Regions from separate parts of the Blastococcus montanus genome, predicted to be linked through region 3. Evidence: riboswitches for the same ligand, from Rfam matches in the RefSeq annotation. Region 3 holds a riboswitch; each other region holds the start of a gene.
What was found. A riboswitch is a leader RNA that binds a small molecule or an ion and turns the genes downstream of it on or off. The one in region 3 is predicted to bind cyclic di-AMP.
Positions count from the first base shown of each region.

Region 1: linked by a shared signal. The riboswitch ahead of ABDB74_RS13650 (NlpC/P60 family protein) and the one ahead of ABDB74_RS12050 (transglycosylase SLT domain-containing protein) in region 3 are both predicted to bind cyclic di-AMP.
Region 2: linked by a shared signal. The riboswitch ahead of ABDB74_RS06835 (peptidoglycan DD-metalloendopeptidase family protein) and the one ahead of ABDB74_RS12050 (transglycosylase SLT domain-containing protein) in region 3 are both predicted to bind cyclic di-AMP.
Region 4: linked by a shared signal. The riboswitch ahead of ABDB74_RS19470 (C40 family peptidase) and the one ahead of ABDB74_RS12050 (transglycosylase SLT domain-containing protein) in region 3 are both predicted to bind cyclic di-AMP.

Region 1 covers NZ_CP155551.1:2,858,289-2,862,488, reverse strand. Annotated here, with positions in the region: gene ABDB74_RS13665 (DUF5925 domain-containing protein) at 1-547, opposite strand, end outside; gene ABDB74_RS13660 (Rieske 2Fe-2S domain-containing protein) at 701-1,639, shown strand; gene ABDB74_RS13655 (hemerythrin domain-containing protein) at 1,636-2,118, shown strand; gene ABDB74_RS13650 (NlpC/P60 family protein) at 2,166-2,708, opposite strand; cyclic di-AMP (ydaO/yuaA leader) riboswitch at 2,724-2,879, opposite strand; gene ABDB74_RS13645 (carboxyl transferase domain-containing protein) at 3,214-4,200, shown strand, end outside.
Region 2 covers NZ_CP155551.1:1,389,307-1,393,506, forward strand. Annotated here, with positions in the region: gene ABDB74_RS06820 (alpha/beta hydrolase) at 1-113, shown strand, start outside; gene ABDB74_RS06825 (hypothetical protein) at 198-575, opposite strand; tRNA gene ABDB74_RS06830 (tRNA-Ile) at 816-889, opposite strand; cyclic di-AMP (ydaO/yuaA leader) riboswitch at 1,038-1,195, shown strand; gene ABDB74_RS06835 (peptidoglycan DD-metalloendopeptidase family protein) at 1,206-2,438, shown strand; gene ABDB74_RS06840 (VTT domain-containing protein) at 2,480-3,154, shown strand; gene ABDB74_RS06845 (maleylpyruvate isomerase N-terminal domain-containing protein) at 3,148-4,044, opposite strand; gene ABDB74_RS06850 (GGDEF domain-containing protein) at 4,181-4,200, shown strand, end outside.
Region 3 covers NZ_CP155551.1:2,498,785-2,502,984, forward strand. Annotated here, with positions in the region: gene ABDB74_RS12040 (hypothetical protein) at 1-173, shown strand, start outside; gene ABDB74_RS12045 (hypothetical protein) at 181-567, opposite strand; gene ABDB74_RS12050 (transglycosylase SLT domain-containing protein) at 819-1,703, opposite strand; cyclic di-AMP (ydaO/yuaA leader) riboswitch at 1,903-2,040, opposite strand; gene ABDB74_RS12055 (50S ribosomal protein L11 methyltransferase) at 2,154-2,810, opposite strand; gene ABDB74_RS12060 (SDR family NAD(P)-dependent oxidoreductase) at 2,855-3,697, opposite strand; gene ABDB74_RS12065 (NAD(P)/FAD-dependent oxidoreductase) at 3,697-4,200, opposite strand, start outside.
Region 4 covers NZ_CP155551.1:4,057,505-4,061,704, forward strand. Annotated here, with positions in the region: gene ABDB74_RS19455 (serine hydrolase domain-containing protein) at 1-563, opposite strand, end outside; gene ABDB74_RS19460 (DUF3817 domain-containing protein) at 599-922, opposite strand; gene ABDB74_RS19465 (hypothetical protein) at 1,036-1,593, shown strand; gene ABDB74_RS19470 (C40 family peptidase) at 1,615-2,730, opposite strand; cyclic di-AMP (ydaO/yuaA leader) riboswitch at 2,748-2,906, opposite strand; gene ABDB74_RS19475 (YhjD/YihY/BrkB family envelope integrity protein) at 3,101-4,054, shown strand; gene ABDB74_RS19480 (transglycosylase domain-containing protein) at 4,004-4,200, opposite strand, start outside.

The DNA of each region.
Region 1 (4,200 bases), 360 kb from region 3:
GGCGTCCGGCCCGCCCCGACATGTCGCCGGCCGTCATGAGCGGCCCCAGCGCCTGCCGCGTCCGCCCCGCGTAGTTCGCCGCCGCCTCCGCCCACGTGGGTGCCGTGACGCGGCGCGACGACTCCAGCCCGCCGTTCGGGGCCCCCGACCAGAACGACATCCGCACCTCGCCCTCCGGTGCGGCGGTGACCTGCTCCGCGCCGGCGACGACGTGCGCGACCAGGGCCTCGACGGCGGCCAGGTCCGACCCGACGACGTCGACGGTCGTCATCCGGTTCGCAACCTCCAGCCGCGCCAGCAGGCCCGGCAACGCGACGACGATCGTGCGCGAGCTCCCGTCCTTGCGGTCCAGGCGGAGGACGGCGCCGTCGGGGAGCAGCGGCAGCGGATCCTCCACGGCGCCGGTCACCTCGCCGGTCCGCTGGTAGGGCATGCCGCCGTGCCACTGCGCCTGCAGCAGCATCCCGTTGCCGACGTCGAAGCGGTCCACCCACAGGCCCGGCCGCAGGAACCCGTGCGGGGGAGGGAGCGGGGGCTCGTCGGTCACCGGGTCTCCCTGGGGTCGCGGTCGGTGCGGCACGGACGGTAACCCGCAGGGGTGTCGGAACGCCTTCGTCCGCGATCGGGCGGTCCCCGGCCCCTGTTTTCGATCACCGCGGTCGGGGCAGGGCACCGGGATGACGACGGAGAGGCTGCACCGGTGAGCGTCCGGACCCTGTTCCAGCGCGCGGTCGGCGCCGTCGAGCGGTGGCAGGTGCTGGATGCGCCGAGCTACCAGGTCGAGCACGGCGTCTCGCTGACCTTCCTGCTGGCCGGCCGGTACGCCCGCCCGCTGCAGGACCTGCTGCACGGCGTGTGGCTCGGGCACCCGCTGCACCCCTTTCTCGTCGCCCTGCCGATCGGCTCGTGGAGCGCGGCGGCCCTGCTCGACGGCCTCGACACCACCGGCCGCGGCGGCCCGGGCACGGCCCAGGCGGCGCGGACGGTGGTCGGGTTCGGGATCGCGGGCGCGGTGGCGTCGGCCGCGACCGGGATGACCGACTGGCAGCACGCCCACGACGAGGCCCGCCGCGTCGGTCTCGTGCACGCCGCCCTCAACAGCACCGCGCTCGCGCTCTACGCCTGGTCGTTCGCCGACCGCGGACGCGGCCGCGCGGCGCGGGCACGGGTCACCGCCGCCGCCGGGTACGCCGTCGTCCTGGCCAGCGGCTACCTGGGCGGCGTCCTGTCCTACCGCCACCGGCTCGGCGTCGACCACTCTGCGGCCGGCCGGTCGCCCCGCACGTTCACCCCGGTCACCCGGCTCGCCGACCTCCCGGACGGCGAGCCGTTCGGCGTCGACGTCGACGGCGTCCCGGTGGTGCTGGTCCGCACCGACGGCGGCGTCCGGGCGGTGAGCGGACGCTGCCCGCACCTGGGCGGGCCGATGGCGGAGGGGTGGCTGCACCGCGACGAGCTCGTCTGCCCGTGGCACGGCTCGCGGTTCGACCTCGACACCGGGGAGCCGGCGCAGGGACCGTCCACCGCGCCGCTGCCCTGCTACGACACCCGCATCACCGACGGCGCGGTCGAGGTGCGGCGGCGCGCCACCTGGCGCAGCCCGACGGCGATCACCACGGCCGAGGAGGCATCCCGATGAAGGCCGACGAGGTCCTGATCGCGCACCACGACGTCCTGCGCGGGCTGCTCCGCGACCTGGCCGAGACCACCGACGCCCAGGCCGGGCGGCGGGAGGAGCTGCGGGACCGGTTCCTGCGCGAGATCGAGATCCACGCCCAGATAGAGGACGAGCTGTTCTACCCCGCCGTCCCCGACGTCTCCCCGCTGCTGGCCCTCGCGCACGCCGAGCACCGGCAGATCGACGACCAGGTCGCCACCGTCATGCGCATGGACGTCAGCGACCCGGAGTTCACCACCGAGGTCCGCATGCTCGAGAAGACGGTGCGCCACCACACGATGGAGGAGGAGCAGCGCATGTTCCCCCAGTCGCACGCCCTGGGGGAGGAGCGCCTCGAGGAGCTCGGCGAGCAGTTGCGGGCGCGGCAGCGGGAGCTGGCCGAGTCCGGTGGGATGCGGCTGATCGTGCGGCTCAAGCGCGCGACCCTCCGGCACGTGTAGCCACCGGACGGTGCCCCGGCCGGCCGGGGCACCGTCCGCAGGAGGGATCAGACGACGCGGCGGGCGGTGTTGTAGCCCCACATCGAGTCGACGGGGACGACCTTCACCGGCTGGCCGAACGTCGAGGAGTGCACCATCAGCCCGTTGCCGATGTACATCGCGACGTGCCCGACCGGCGAGTAGAAGAAGATCAGGTCGCCGGGCTGCAGGTGGGCGCGGTCGACGTGCACACCCACCGTCGACTGGGCGCGCGAGGTGCGCGGCAGCGTGATGCCCGCGTCGCGGTAGGACGACCAGGTCAGGCCGGAGCAGTCGTAGCCGCCGGGGCCGGTGCCGCCCCAGACGTAGGGCGCCCCGAGCTTGGACAGCGCGCTGTCGACGGCGACCTGCGCGGCGTGGGTGGGCGCCGCGACCGGAGCGGCGTGGTGGGGCGCCGGGGCGGCGGCCATGGCCACCGGCGCGCCGGACGGTGCGTCACCGACGGAGGCCGAGGCGGGCAGGGGGGCGAGGGCGATCCCCGCGCCGGTGACGAGGGCGAGCGTCGCCCCGCGGAGCGAACGACGGGTCGTGGACGTGCGAGTGGTCGTCATGGACGACGGTTTCTCCTGTTCTCCAGCAACCGCCTACCGAGTTAGCTGACGGGTTCGGGCGGGGAACTCGCCCGGCGCTCCGGCACTGCCGGTCGCGCTTCACCCCGGTGCTGCGGTGGGTCCCCGGCCCGCGCGGCGACGTGCCGCTGCGCGGTTCGGCGGTGCCCGCACGGGTGTCACCGGTGGTGGTGACGAGGGGGCCCCGGGCGGACCGCGAGGAACGGTAGGTGGATCACGGACGGGTCACAAAACGGTCACGACGGGCATATCGGGGCCCCGGCGGGCGGTTGATGCGACCGGTCCGGAACGCGACTCGCGGGCCGACCTCCGTCGATCCCGGTGGCGGTTCCGGCCCTCACCGGTCCGCAGCCACGGAGCGTGGTCGGCCACTTACTTGCCTTTCGCGGCGTGGATTCACTGACTGTCCACGATCATCTCCGCTGGGGCCGGTACACGGCAGTGACCGGCCCCACAGCCGCCCGGCGGGTCGTGCGAGCATCGCCGGGTGGCCCGCCTGCTGATCGCCAACCGCGGCGAGATCGCCGTCCGCATCGCCCGCGCCGCGGCTGCCGAGGGGATGACGTCGGTCGCCGTCACCGCCGCCGACGAACCCGAAGCCTCGCACCTCGCCGCCGCGGACGAGACCGTCGTGCTCCCCGGCAGCGGCCCGGCCGCCTACCTCGACGCCGCCGCGATCGTGCGCGCCGCGCTCGACAACGGCTGCGACCTGATCCACCCGGGCTACGGCTTCCTCTCCGAGAGCCCGGCGCTGCCGCGCGCCTGCGCCGACGCCGGCGGCCCGGTCACCGTGGTGGGCCCCGGCGCGGCCGTCCTCGAGATCGCCGGCGACAAGGTCCTCGCCCGGGACGCGGCGCGGGCCGCCGGTGTCCCGGTCCCCGGCGGCACCGGGGAGGACCCCGACCCGGGCGCCGTCGCCGACCTCCTCGGCGCCACCGGCGCGGTCATGCTCAAGGCCCGGCACGGCGGGGGAGGGCGGGCCACCCGCATCCTCCGCCGTGGGGACGACGTCGCGGCGGCCGTCGCGCAGGTGTCCGACGAGGCCCGCGTCGCCTTCGGTACCGACGCCCTGCTGGCCGAGGAGCTCGTCGAACGGGCCCGGCACGTCGAGGTGCAGGTGCTCGGCGACGACCGCGAGGAGGTCGTCGTGCTCGGCGACCGCGACTGCTCGCTGCAGCGCACCCGGCAGAAGGTCGTCGAGATCGCCCCGGCCCCGGACCTCCCGGAGCGGGTGCGCGGGAAGCTGCACGACGCCGCGGCCGCGTTCGCCCGGCACGTCGGGCTCCGCGGCCTGGCGACGGTCGAGTTCCTCGTGCCCGCCGATCATCCGGAACGGTTCACCTTCCTCGAGTGCAATCCGCGCCTGCAGGTGGAGCACACCGTCACCGAGGAGACCTCCGGGCTGGACCTGGTGCGGCTCCAGCTGCGGGTCGCCGCCGGGGCCACCCTCGGCGAGCTGGGCCTCGCCGGCGGC
Region 2 (4,200 bases), 1.1 Mb from region 3:
GGAGCGGCGATCCCTCGATCACCGCGTTCCGTGCCGCCGCCGCCCCGTTCCTCGCCGGGCCGGGCAGCGGCACCACGGTGGTCGCCCACGTCTACGCGATCGGCAGGCGGTGAGGCGGTCCTACGTGCTGACCGCCTGGATGGGCGGCAACGGCACCTTCGTGGCGGCCCACACCTCGCTCGCGACGGCCGCCGGCGTCAGTTCTCGAGCACGTCGGTGTCGTCGGCCAGGGCGGCCCGGAGACGGAGCCGTTCGAGCTCGGCCCGCACGGCCGACAGGTCGCCGGACGAGCGCAGCAGGTGCGCGAGCGCACCGGCGTTGTCCGCCCGGGCGGCGCGGGCGAGCTCGTCGAGGAGTTCACGGAGCGCGCCCTCGTCCTCGCCGTGCCGCACCAGCCGCGCGATCCCGTTGACGGTGCTGCGCACGTCCTGCAGGAGCGGGGGGAGCTGGCGCACCGTGTAGTCCAGCAGGACCACGAGGTCGAAGGGGAGCCGCACGAGTGCGACGACGGCGGGCACGGGACCGAACCGGGGCGGGGGCGGCGGAGCCGCCGGACCGAGGTCGTCGCGGGTCATGCATCCGTCCTACCCGCGGACGGGTGGCGACGCACGACTCGCGACAACCGGCGCAGCACGGGCGGAGCGGATCGTCGGTGTCTCGGCCTGAGGTGTTCGTCACGTCGGCGCCGGCGACGAGTGGACGGCGGTCGGCGGGGGAATACCCCCCGGTTGCCGCGGCCCGACGGCCGTCCCGCGGCGGGCGGCCCGGTGCCGACGCTCCCGTCCCAGGTCGTCCGGCGCGGGCGTCGGCGCAGGTGGGGCGGGTGGGGCTCGAACCCACGACCCAGGGATTATGAGTCCCATGCTCTGACCGGCTGAGCTACCGCCCCGGTGGCGACAGCCTGCCAGAAGGGCCCGCCTCGCCGTGGTGCCGGTGGGGCGGACCGACATGGTGCGTTACCACCCTGTGACATCTCGGCTCTTCGCTTGTACCGTTCCTCGCGGCCCGGCCGACCCCGCCCCCGAACCCGGGGGCTCGACCGGGCCCCGCCGAACCGTCCGGCCTGATGGCCGGACGGACCGGGGACCCACCGTTCTTGGGGTGAGTCCTGCCTGCGCACGTACCGGCAGGCAGGTAGGGCCACGTTCCGGCCCGAACCCGTCAGCTGACTCGGTAGGCGGAGTAGAGGAACGGAGAACGTCGCCTTGGCGACCCTGCACCACCTGCACCACCCGACCGGGCCCACGCGGACGACCGGGCGTTTCCGCCGGACCGGACGGCGGGCGGCCGCGCTGACCGCGCTGCTGGCCGTCCCGTGGCTCGGCGCCGGGCCGGCCCTCGCGGCCCCCGGCGCGGCCGTCGACGTGCAGTCCGAGCACGACCGCGTCGCCGCCGAGGTCGCCGGGATCGAGCAGCGGGTGCGGGAGGCCGAGGACCGCCTGCAGCAGATGACGCTCGAGGCCGAGGAGGCCAGCGGGACGGTCCTCGCCACGCAGGCCGCGCTCGCCACGGCCCAGCAGCACGCCGAGGCCACCGCGGCGGAGCTCGCCGCCGTCCGGGCAGTCGTGGCGCGCACCCAGGACGACGTCGCGACCCTCGGCCGGGAGGCGTACATGGGTGGTGACGAGTCGCTCAGCGAGATGGAGATGGTCCTGGACGCCGACGGGCCCGGCGAGCTCCTCCAGCAGGCCGCGACGCTCGACCTGCTGGGCGAGCAGCGGGCCCGGACCCTCGAGGAGATGAGGGTGGTCGAGGCCCGGGAGGCCCAGCTCGACCGCGAGGCCCGGGCGGCCGTGGCGGAGCGGGACGCGGCCGCCCGCGCGGCGCACGAGGCCCAGGTGGCCGCCGACGCCCTGCTCGCCGAAGCCCAGGCCGACTTCGACGCGCTCGCGGCGGAGAAGGCAGCTCTCGACGGTCAGCTGCGCGACGCGGAGATCAGGCTCCTGTCGGTGCAGGGCACCGCCGACCCCGTCGCCACGTGGGACCAGCGGGAAGCCGCCGAGCAGACGGTCAGCACGCTGTCCGCCGCCGGCGGTGGCATCGCGCCGACCCAGGGCCGCGTGACCTCCTGCTACGGGGCCCGGTGGGGGACCATGCACCTCGGTCTGGACATCGCCGCGCCGATCGGCACCCCCGTCCTCGCGCCGGAGTCCGGTGTCGTCCTCCAGGCGGGGCCGGCCAGCGGCTTCGGCCTGGCCGTGGCGATCCAGCACCCCGACGGCGCCATCACCGTCTACGGCCACGTCAACCAGTTCTTCGTGAACCCCGGTGAGGTCGTGGGCGCCGGGCAGCAGATCGCGGAGGTCGGCAACCGGGGTCAGTCCACCGGCCCGCACCTGCACTTCGAGGTGCACCGCGGTGGCCTGTACGCCGATCGGTCGAACCCGGTGCCGTGGCTGGAGCAGCGCGGCGTCTCGCTGGGGGGCAGCTGCAGCTGACCCCGGCGCGGCGGTCGCCGGAGCCCGCGCAGGACCGGGATGTGCGTGCGGCGAGGCAGGACGTCTGGCTGCGCGCCGCCGCGCTGGCCGCGCTGCTGCTCGGCGGTGCGGTGGCGGCGCTCGTCGTCGACCTGCCGTCCCCCGACCGGCTCCGCGCCTGGCTCGACGCGGCCGGCGCGGGTGGCTGGGCGCTTCTGGTCGCCGCGCTGACGCTGGTGCTCCTGGCCCCCGTGCCCCGGTCGGTGCTCTCGGTGCTGGCCGGCGCGGTCCTCGGCTTCGGCCCCGGGCTGGCCGTGGCGCTCGCCGGCGGGGTGCTGGCCGGTCTCGCCGCCTTCGGGCTCGGCCGCGTGCTCGGCCGGCCCGCCGCCGCCCGGCTGGCGGGGCCCCGTCTCCAGCGCGCCGACCAGTTCTTCACCGGCCGCGGGTTCACCGCCGTGCTCGTGGGCCGGCTCATTCCGGTGATCCCGTTCGCGGTGCTCAGCTACGGGTCGGGTCTCAGCGGCGTCCGGCCGGTGCCCTACCTGGCGGCGACCGCCGTCGGGCTGGTCCCGAGCACGGTGGTGCAGGTCGGCATCGGCGCCTCGGCCGGGTTCGTCGTGTCCCGGCTGTCCACGATCACGACCGTGCCGGTCGTCGCCGTCGTCGTCCTGCTCGTGCTGGCCGGTGGTCTCGCGTGGTGGCACCGGCGGCGGGCGGGGGAGCGGCAGCGCTACTGACCGCGGCCGAACAGCCGGCCGACCACGCCCCCCGCCCCGCCCACCGTGCGGGCGGCCAGCTGCAGGATCGGCCCGCCCGGGATGCCGGGCACCTGCTGCACGATGGGCGCCAGCTGGAGCAGCCCGCCGACGTCGTGGACCTTCAGCCTGCGCCGGGCGGCCGCCGGCACCGGGTTCACCCGCCCGGAGGCGGCGTCGAGCAGGAGATCGGCCGCTCCCTCGACGGCCGGGCCCTCGACCACGCCGGCCGGCACCCGGTGCACCTGCCACCCGTTCCCGTCGGCGGCGAAGCCCCAGCCGCCGTCCGGCGTGGCCAGGGTGACCCGGCCACGGATCCCCGTCGAGGCCGCCAGCGCTCCCGTCACGTCGGTGAGGGCTGCCAGGCCGGACTGCAGCACGGCCGCAGACGGTGGCTCGGCTCCGCACGACACGAGGTCCAGCCCGTGCACGGCGAGCTCGTAGGCCTGCCCGAGGACGACGCTGAGCAGCGGCAGCCGCCCGACGACGGAGACCGTCGGCGCGGTGTCGAGCTCCGTCGGCTCCTCGTGGAGGTACCGGGTGGTGGCCTCCCGGTTGCGCCGCAGCGCGGCCAGCACCTCCTCGCGGGAGGCGTCCCGGTGCGCGGCCGTGACCCGGGCGTTCACGGCGTCGGGATCGGGCGGGGTGCCACGTCCACCGGAGCGGGCGGAGGCGATCAGGTCCGCCAGCGCGGCGTGGTCGTCCCAGCAGCCCAGATGCACGCAGATGTCGTGCGCCCGCCAGCCGGGCAGCCGTGAGCGCCGGTCCAGGTCCACCGATCCGGCCCGCGCGAGGAACTCGTCCCACGCGCCGAGCACCATCCCGGCGACCTCGTCCCGGCCCGCGCCGGCCATCCCCTGGTGTCCGCCCACGGCACGCCCCTACCCGGCCCCCGGTCCGGGCAGGCATGGCCACCGTCGCACCCCGGCGGGGCAGGGGGCGTCCGTCCTCACCCCCCGGGGTGAGGACGGCGTCAAGCAGCCGACGGGGCGCGCCGATCGCCTCCCTGTGATCGAGCGAGCGGCACA
Region 3 (4,200 bases):
GGGTCGGCCGGGTGCTGGACGACCCGGCGGTCGACACCGTGCCCGACACGCTGCGGCGGATCCACGAGGACCTGATGCCGCTCATCTCCGGACTGCGGCAGGCGCAGAGCCGGGTGGGCTCGGTGACCGGGCTGCTGCGCCGCCGCCCGGGGGACGGGGACGACGGCTACTGAGCCACCCTCAGCCGTCGGCGGCAGGCGGCTCGCGGCGGACGAGGTCGCCGACGGCCTCCTCCAGCCGCGCCCACGTGGAGCTCCACTCCACCAGCGGGTCGAGGATCCGCTCGAACACCGCGAGCTGCTGGTCGAAGGCCTGCAGCTGAGCGGTCATCGCCGCGATCGACTGCCGCTGGGCCCTGACGACGTCGGCGATCGCCCGCACCTGCGCGGCGGACATCGCGCCCGGGGGGCTGGGCAGCGCCGGCAGCGACAACCTGCCGGGGACGGCGCCGGCCAGGTTGCGGGCCCGGTCGCTGAAACCGCGCAGCTGGTTGACGAACTCGTCGACGGACCGACCCACGATCCCGCTCGGCGGGGTCGCCCGGTCGGCGTCGTCGGCCTCGGTCATCGCTCCCCCTCCGGCTGCCGTGCCGGATCCGACCTTAGGCGCGCGTCGCCGTCGAGGGCGACCCGTACCGACGGTCCGGGGCACGGGAGCGCCCGCCGGGACATCGATCGCCCCACCCGGTTCAGCGGCCGTCGAGCAGGGCCAGCTCCCGGCCGACCAGCTCGCGACGCCGGCCGCACGACCCCGACCGCGACGGCCGCGGTCGGACTCCTCGGCCGGTGTACTCCCGAACCGGCGTCACGAGCCGCGGGTCAGTACCAGCCCTTCGCCTGGGAGTGGCTCCACGCGCCGCACGGCGAGCCGTAGCGGTTGTTGATGTAGATCAGCCCGGCGTCGATCTGGCGATAGCCGTCGGAGGTCTTGGCGATGCCGGTACCGGCCCACGTCGAGTCGAGGAACTGCGCGATGCCGTAGGCGGTGCTGCGCGGGTTCTGCGCGTTGGGGTTCCAGCCGCTCTCCTTGCCCCACAGGCTCTCCAGGCAGGTGAACTCGCTGCCGCCGACCTTCTGCATGGCGTAGCCCTTGATGGACCCGGCAGGCGCGGCGGGCGCGGCCGGGGCGGCCGGGGCGGCCGGTGCCGGCGCGGCACGCCCGGCGCGGGGGGCGGCGGCCTGCACCTCGGCAGCGCGGGCGGCCTCCGCGGCGCGGGCGGCCTCCGCGGCGCGGGCGGCCTCCGCGGCACGCGCAGCCTCCGCGGCACGGGCGGCCTCGGCCCGTGCGGCCTCCTCGGCGGCACGGCGGGCGGCCTCCTCCGCCTCGAGACGGGCGGCCTCCTCGGCTGCGCGGCGGTCCAGCTCGGCCTGGTCGGCGGCAGCCTGCGCCTCGGCCGCCGCGACCTGCTCGGCCACGCGCTCGCTCCGGCTGGCGGCCAGCGGCTGGAGCGAGCCGGCCGCGGTCTCGGCGACATCGGCCGGAGCCGCGTCGGCGGTGATGCCCAGCTGCTCCGCGATGCTGACCGGCGCCAGCTGCGGCTCCGCCTGTGCAGCGGGCTCGCCGCCGCTGGTGAGGACGCTGGCCGTCAGGCCGCCCGCGGCGGCGACCGCCAGCAGCAGCGCGGGGCGGCGGCCCGCCACGAAACGGCGGCGGCCGCCGGCCGTACGCGCGGCGCGGGCGAAGGAGGTGGGGCGAAGGTTCATGGGGTGGGACTGCTCCAGGTGCAGGGCACAGCAGCCGGCCGTCGGAGCGGCGCGGTGCTGCTGCGAGGTGGTCGAGTGGCAGCGCGGGTGGCGGGCGGGACGCCCGGAGCTCAGCGCGGGGAAGGCGCGCGCGAGGTACCGGACCGGCTGCGGATCCGTGCAGGGTGGACCCGCAGGCTCGCCATGCGGCGGCTCTCCGTTCTTCCGACGGCCGCCTACCGGGTTAGCTGACGGATTCGGGCGGGAAACGGCCCTACCCGCGCCGGAACGTGCCCGGCGCGCGATTCACCCCAGTGCTGCGGTGGGTCCCCGGCTCGCCCCGGAGGGCGACTCGGCGGCGCCCGGCGGACCTCCCCGAATGGGGAGCGGACGACCGGCCGGGCCCAGCCACGGTAACCACCGTTATCCGTCCGTGACAATGCCTGGCGCAGGAAAAGACGTCCGCGGGGCTCAGGGCAGCCGCCACACCGTCGTCCGGCGCAGCTGAGCGGGGTGGTCCGGCGAGGACCCGGTGTCAGGGACCTCGTAGACGGCCAGAGCGCTCAGCCGGTCCTCCGGCAGGTACACCCGGCCCGGATCGCCGATGAGCACCTCCGCCCCCCGGCCGCGGGCGGCGTCGAGGAACGGCAGCACGCGGTCGGTCATCTCCCGGTCGTAGCAGACGTCGCCGGCCAGGATCACCGCCACGTCCGGCGGCGGGGCGCCCAGGACGTCTCCCACGGGCGTGATGCCCGGGGTCCCGTTCCGCTCCGCGTTCACGGTGATCGCGGTGAGCGCGAAGGGGTCGACGTCGCTGGCCAGGACGCCGGTGGCCCCCGCCCGGGCGGCAGCGACGGCCACCAGCCCGCTGCCCGACCCGAGATCCAGCACCGTGCGGCCGGCGACCAGCTCCGGGTGGTCGAGCACGTACCGGGCCAGCGCCTGACCGCCCGGCCAGACCGCGGCCCAGAACGGCGGGTCGGTCGCGGTGTACCCCTGCTCGGTCGCCATCGCCTCCCAGAGGGCCACCACGTCGGCGGCCACGTGGAGCTCCACCTCGGGCACCAGCGCGGGGCGGGCCGGGCGGGTGTGGGCGCGGACGAAGGCGGCGGGAACGGGGAGGTCCACACCGGCAGTCAACCGCACCGCCCGGCCGGCGCCGGTCGCGGCCGTCAGGCCACCGGTGGGCCCGCCCGCCCCGCGCGACGGGCGATCAGCCGCCAGTAGGTCCCCGGCAGCAGCCGCACCAGCACATCGGGGACCGTCGCCGTCCAGCCGATCAGCAACCGCGGGCGGCGCTTCTCGATGGCCGTCACGATCTTCGCCGCGGCCTGCTCCGGTGGCATGCGCAGGAGCCTGGCGAACTGCCGTCGGCCCTCCTCGTACTCCTCCACCGAGACCCCGGAACCGGTCCGGGCGGTCTCCGCGATCCGGGTCCGGACGCCGCCGGGGTGCACCACGGTGACCCCGATGCCGTCGTCGGCCAGCTCGTGGCGGAGCGACTCGCTGAAACCGCGGACCGCGAACTTGCTCGTCGAGTAGGCGGCCTGACCGGCGGGCGCGAAGATCCCGAAGACGCTGGAGACGTTGACGACGTGGGCGCCTGGACGGGTCTTGAGCACCGGCAGCAGCGCATGGGTCAGCCGGACGACGGCGCGGACGTTGATCGCCATCACCCACTCGAACTCCTCGACGGTGACCTGGTCGAACCGCCCGCCGAGCGCCACCCCGGCGTTGTTCACCAGGAGCGTGGTCCCGGGGTGCTCGGCCACGAGGGTCCGCGCGACCGCCGCCGTCGCCTCCTCGTCGGCCAGGTCGACGACGTACGTCGTCACCTGCAGCGCGGGGTGCGCGGCCCGGATCCCCGCGGCGACGCCGTCCAGCCGCTCGGTGTCCCGGTCGAGCAGGACCAGGTGGCTGCCGCGGGCGGCGAGCTGCACCGCCAGCGCCTCGCCGATGCCGCTGGCCGCACCGGTGACGACCGCCGTCCCGCCGGCGAACGCGTAGGGCCGCATCACGCCACCGACGGCTGCGCGTCCGAGGCGGTGGCGACGGCGGCCGGCCGCTGGAAGGTCATGCCCTCGTCCGCCAGCGGCCCGCGCCGCATGAGCGCGACGTCGCGCAGGTAGTTCTGGTGCAGCCGCCACGGGGTCCGCGCCCCCTGCTTCGGCAGGCCCCCGAGGCTGCGCTGCACGTAGCCCGCGGACAGGTCCAGGAACGGCGCGTCCGCACCCTCGGGCGGGGCGACCGGCGTGGCCGAGACGTAGCCGTGGGCGTCCAGGTGGTCCAGCAGCCGGCACACGTAGCGGTTGACCAGGTCGGCCTTCAGCGTCCAGGACGCGTTCGTGTAGCCGATGACCATGGTGAAGTTGGGCACCCCGGAGATCATCATCCCCTTGTAGGAGACGGTCTCGGACAGGTCGACCGGCCGCCCGCCGACGGTGATGCTCATCCCGCCGACCGGGAGCAGGTTCAGCCCCGTGGCGGTCACCACGACATCGGCCGCCAGGTGCTCGCC
Region 4 (4,200 bases), 1.6 Mb from region 3:
GGTCGCGGCGTCGTCCGGTCCATGCCGAGCGGCGCGAGCACCTCCGCCCGCACCGCGTCGTCCCAGGAGGTGCCCCGCAGGCGGGCCACCAGCTCCCCGAGCAGGCCGAAGCCGAGATTGGAGTAGTGGAACCGGCGGGCGGCGCCGAGGACGACATCGGTGTCCCCCAGCCCCAGCTCGTCGAGCGAGCCGCCCGGGGTCCGCTCCCACCAGCCGCCTGGGCTCTCGGCCGACGCACCGGCGAGGTGCGACAGCAGCTGCCCGACCGTCCGGTCGCCGAACGGTGTCCCCGGCAGGTGCCGGTCCAGCGGGTCGTCGAGGTGCAGGCGCCCCTCGTCGCGCAGGCGCAGGACCACCACCGCCGTCACGCTCTTGCTGATGGACCCCAGCCGGTACTGGACGTCGGTGTGCGGCCCGGGCACGTCGCCCCGGCCGGTCGACCACACCAGGCCGCCGTCGCGGACCACCCCGGCGACCAGGCCGGGGGCCCGCCCCTCGCGCTGGACGCGAGCGGTCCGCGCCAGCAGGAGGCGGGCGGTGCTGGGGAGGACGGCCTCGGGCATGACGGCGACCGTAGCGAGCCGCCCCGCCCGGCGGGTCAGGCGGTCAGGGCCTCGCGCGTGGGCAGCTCACCGGAGCGGGTGGCCCGCCGTTCGAACCAGACCGTGGCCAGCGGCGGGACCGAGGCGGCCAGCGCGAGCACCGTGGTGCCCCGCGACCAGCCCAGCACGCGGGCGGCGACGAGCGCGACCACGAGGTAGAGCACGAAGATCCCGCCGTGGATCGGGCCGAAGACCTGGACGCCGACCTCTGAGGCCTCGAGCACCCGCTTGACGAACATCCCGGCCAGCAGGCCGATCCAGGACAGCGCCTCGGCGACGGCGACGATGCGGAAGGCGGTGGCGGCGGTGCGGGGGTTCAACGGACGTCCTCCGGTCGGTGGGGGTTCCCGATCCTCAACGCCCCGGGGCGCGACCGGGTCCCCGTCGCGGGTGTGACCTTCGCGGCAGCCGGCGGCGTGGCAGGGTCGGGCACGTGCGCGGACTGGCCCGGCGGGAGTTCTGCCTGGTGCTGCTGCGCCGGATGGCCGACGTCCGTCCCGACCTCACGGCCGCGGCGCTCCCGCGGCTCGGCGCCACCCGGGCCGAGGCGCACGCCGCGCACACCCGCTGGCAGGCGCTGCAGCACTCCCCCCGGGCCCCTCGCGGGCTGGCGCTGCGCGTGGCGGTCCTCGGCCCACCGGAGGAGCTGGAGGACCGGCGCTTCGGCGACCTCGACGTCCAGGTCCGCCGCTGGCCGTTGCCGCTGTGGCCGCACCTGTGGTGGGAGATGCTCACGGGCCCGGGTGGATCGGTGCTGAACGAGCACCTGGTCCGGGCGCCGGGGTCCCGCGTCCCCGCGGCGTCGGCCGGCCGGCTGCTCGTCTGGGAGCACGTGCTCGACGACGTCGTCGGCCTGCCGGGTGCACGCGGGGTCGATCCCCGGGTGGTCACCCGCTGGGAGGTACACCTGCCCGGCGGCGTCCGTGCGGCGTTCGTCTGGGGGCTGCTCCAGCAGGTGACCGGGCCGGGTCGGGCGGCGTTCCCGCCCTGACCCGGCCCCGCAGCTGAGCCGTCAGCTCGCGACGCGGTTGAACTTGGGGGTGGCGCCCATGGAGTCGACGCTCGCCACCTTCACGACGTCACCGGACGTCGGCGCGTGCACCATCTGGCCGTTGCCGATGTAGATGCCGATGTGGCTCACCGGGCTGTAGAAGGACACCAGGTCGCCGGGGCGGGCCTCGGCGCGGGACACCGGCTGGCCGGTGGCCGCCTGGTTGCGGCTGGCGCGCGGAAGGCTGATGCCGGCCGCCCGGTACGCGTAGCTGGTGAGTCCCGAGCAGTCGAAGGAGCCCGGCCCCGACGCGGCCCACACGTACGGCTTGCCGCGCTGGGCCATGGCCGTGTCGACGGCGATCTGCGCGGCCGAACCGTTCGCGACGACCGGCGCCGGCGGCGCGGCGCCGGGCGCGGGGGCGGTCCGCTCGGTACGGCTGGCCCGCTCCGGCGCGGCGCTGCGCTCCTCCGCCACCTCGGCGGCGTGCGCGGTGGCGTGGGCGGCCGCGGCGGCCGCTGCGGCCGCCTGCTGCTCCGCGGCGCTGAGCCGCTCGTACTGGGCCTGGTAGTCGGCGACCTGCCGCTCCAGGTCGGCCTGCTGCGCGGCGACGGCGTCGTAGGCGGCCTGCGCGTCCGCGGCGGTCGTCTCGGCGGCGGCCTGCGCCTGTGCGGCGGCGACGTTGGCCTCCGCGGCGTGGTCGAGGACGCCGTTCTGGTGGCCGGCGATCGCCTGCAGCGTGGCGACGCGGCTGACGAACTCGTCGGCCGACTCGCTGGTCATGAGGGCCTGCAGCGACCCGAGGCTCTCGCCGGTGAACGCGCTGCGCGCGACGCCCCGTACCGCCTCCTGCGCGGCGGCCAGGGCGGCGGTGGCCTGCTCCAGCTGAGCGGCCGCGGCCTCCGCGGCGGCCTGCTGGGCGTCGAGCGCATCGCGCGCCTCGTTGAACTGCTCGGTGATGATCTCGAGCTCGTGGCCGCGCTCGGCGATCAGCTGGGCGGCCTCCGCCGAGGTGCTCGGGTCTCCGGGGTCCGCGGACGCGGGAACCGCGGTCAGCAGGAGCCCGACCGTGCCGGCGAGGGCCAGACCGGCCCGGACGGTGCGGCGGCGGGCGGGCGTGCGCAGGGGGGTCGCCATGGTGCGGCGGCTCTCCGATCTCATCCACGAGCCGCCTACCGGGTTAGCTGACGGGTTCGAGCGGGAGTTCGCCCGGCGCGACGGCACATGGCCGCCCGCGCTACACCCCAGTGCTGCGGTGGGTCCCCGGCCCGCGCACCCACAATTGTGGATGACCGGCTCGACGGCGCCCGGCGGGGTGTCACTCAAGCAGTGACGTGGGGCCCCGGCGGACGGACCCACCGTAGGGCCGTGACCGGACCGTGACAATCCCTGGGCCACATTTCCCGACCTGGACGGCTGCGCGCCTCGTCACGTTGCGCGGCACCGCCGGTCTGCGATCCGTCATCTCCCGGCCGGCGCCCCGCACGCGGCGGCGGGCGTGCGGACGGTGCGCCGGCCCCGTTTCGGCACCCCACGCGAGGACCACTACGGAGGGATGCTCCCGTTCGGCACCCGGCCGTGGCCGCGTGCCCTGCTGACCGGCGTCACCTCCGGCGTACGCACCCGGCTGCGGGGCCGGGACCTGGCGCTGATCGCCGCCGGCCTGACCTTCTACGCCGGGATCGCGGTGGTGCCCCTGCTCGTGCTGGCGTTCGGCCTGACGACCTGGCTCACCTCCGCCGGCCGCGTGCACGACCTGGGGGCCCGGCTGGCCGACCTGCTGCCCGGTGACCTCGGCGCGCCGGCCGCCGTCGCGCGCCTGGTGGACGCCGGCGTGGACCTGGATCCGATCGGGGCGCTGCTGGCCCTGCTCCCGATGTCGCTCTACGGCGAGGGCCTGCGCCGCGCGCTCATGCGGTTCAGTGCCCGGAAGGAGGGGATGACCGGCTGGCGCGGCCGGCTGGCGACCCTTCCCCTCCTCGTCCTCGCGCCGGCGCTGCTGTACCCGCTCCTGCTGGTCGCCTCGCTCATGGCCGACCTCGCCGACCGAGGTGGCGTCGCCGCCACGCTGGGGCAGGTCGCGGTGGGGTTCTACGCGGTCCTCGCGGCCCTCACCGTCCCGCTCGCGTGGGGGTTCCAGGTGGTGGGCGGCGGCCGGGTCCGCTGGCCGGCCCTGGCCGCGGGCGCGCTCTTCACCGCCGCCTGCCTGTCGGGCTTCCTCCAGGGCTTCGTGCTGTTCCTCTCCCTCCCGCTGGACCTCGGTGCACCGTTCGGCGGGCTCGACGTCGTCGGCGGGGTGGTCGCGCTCGGCCTCTGGCTGTTCCTGCTGCACCTCGTCGTGCTGTGCGGCTGGCTGGCGACGGAGTCGCTGGACGACCTGCTCGGCCGGCGGCCCGGGCCCGCCCGGCGGTCAGGAGGGCAGCCGGTCGCGCCAGGACCGGGTCTCGACCACGTCCGGTGAGTCCGGCGGCTCCGTGCCGCCGTCCGGAACTGTGTCCGGTGCCGGCGGTGCCGGCGGGGCCGGCGGCTCGGGAACGGGCGCCGGCGGCGGCTGGGGAACGGGCGGCGGAGGCAGCGGAGGGGGTGGCGGCGGCGGGACGTGGCGCG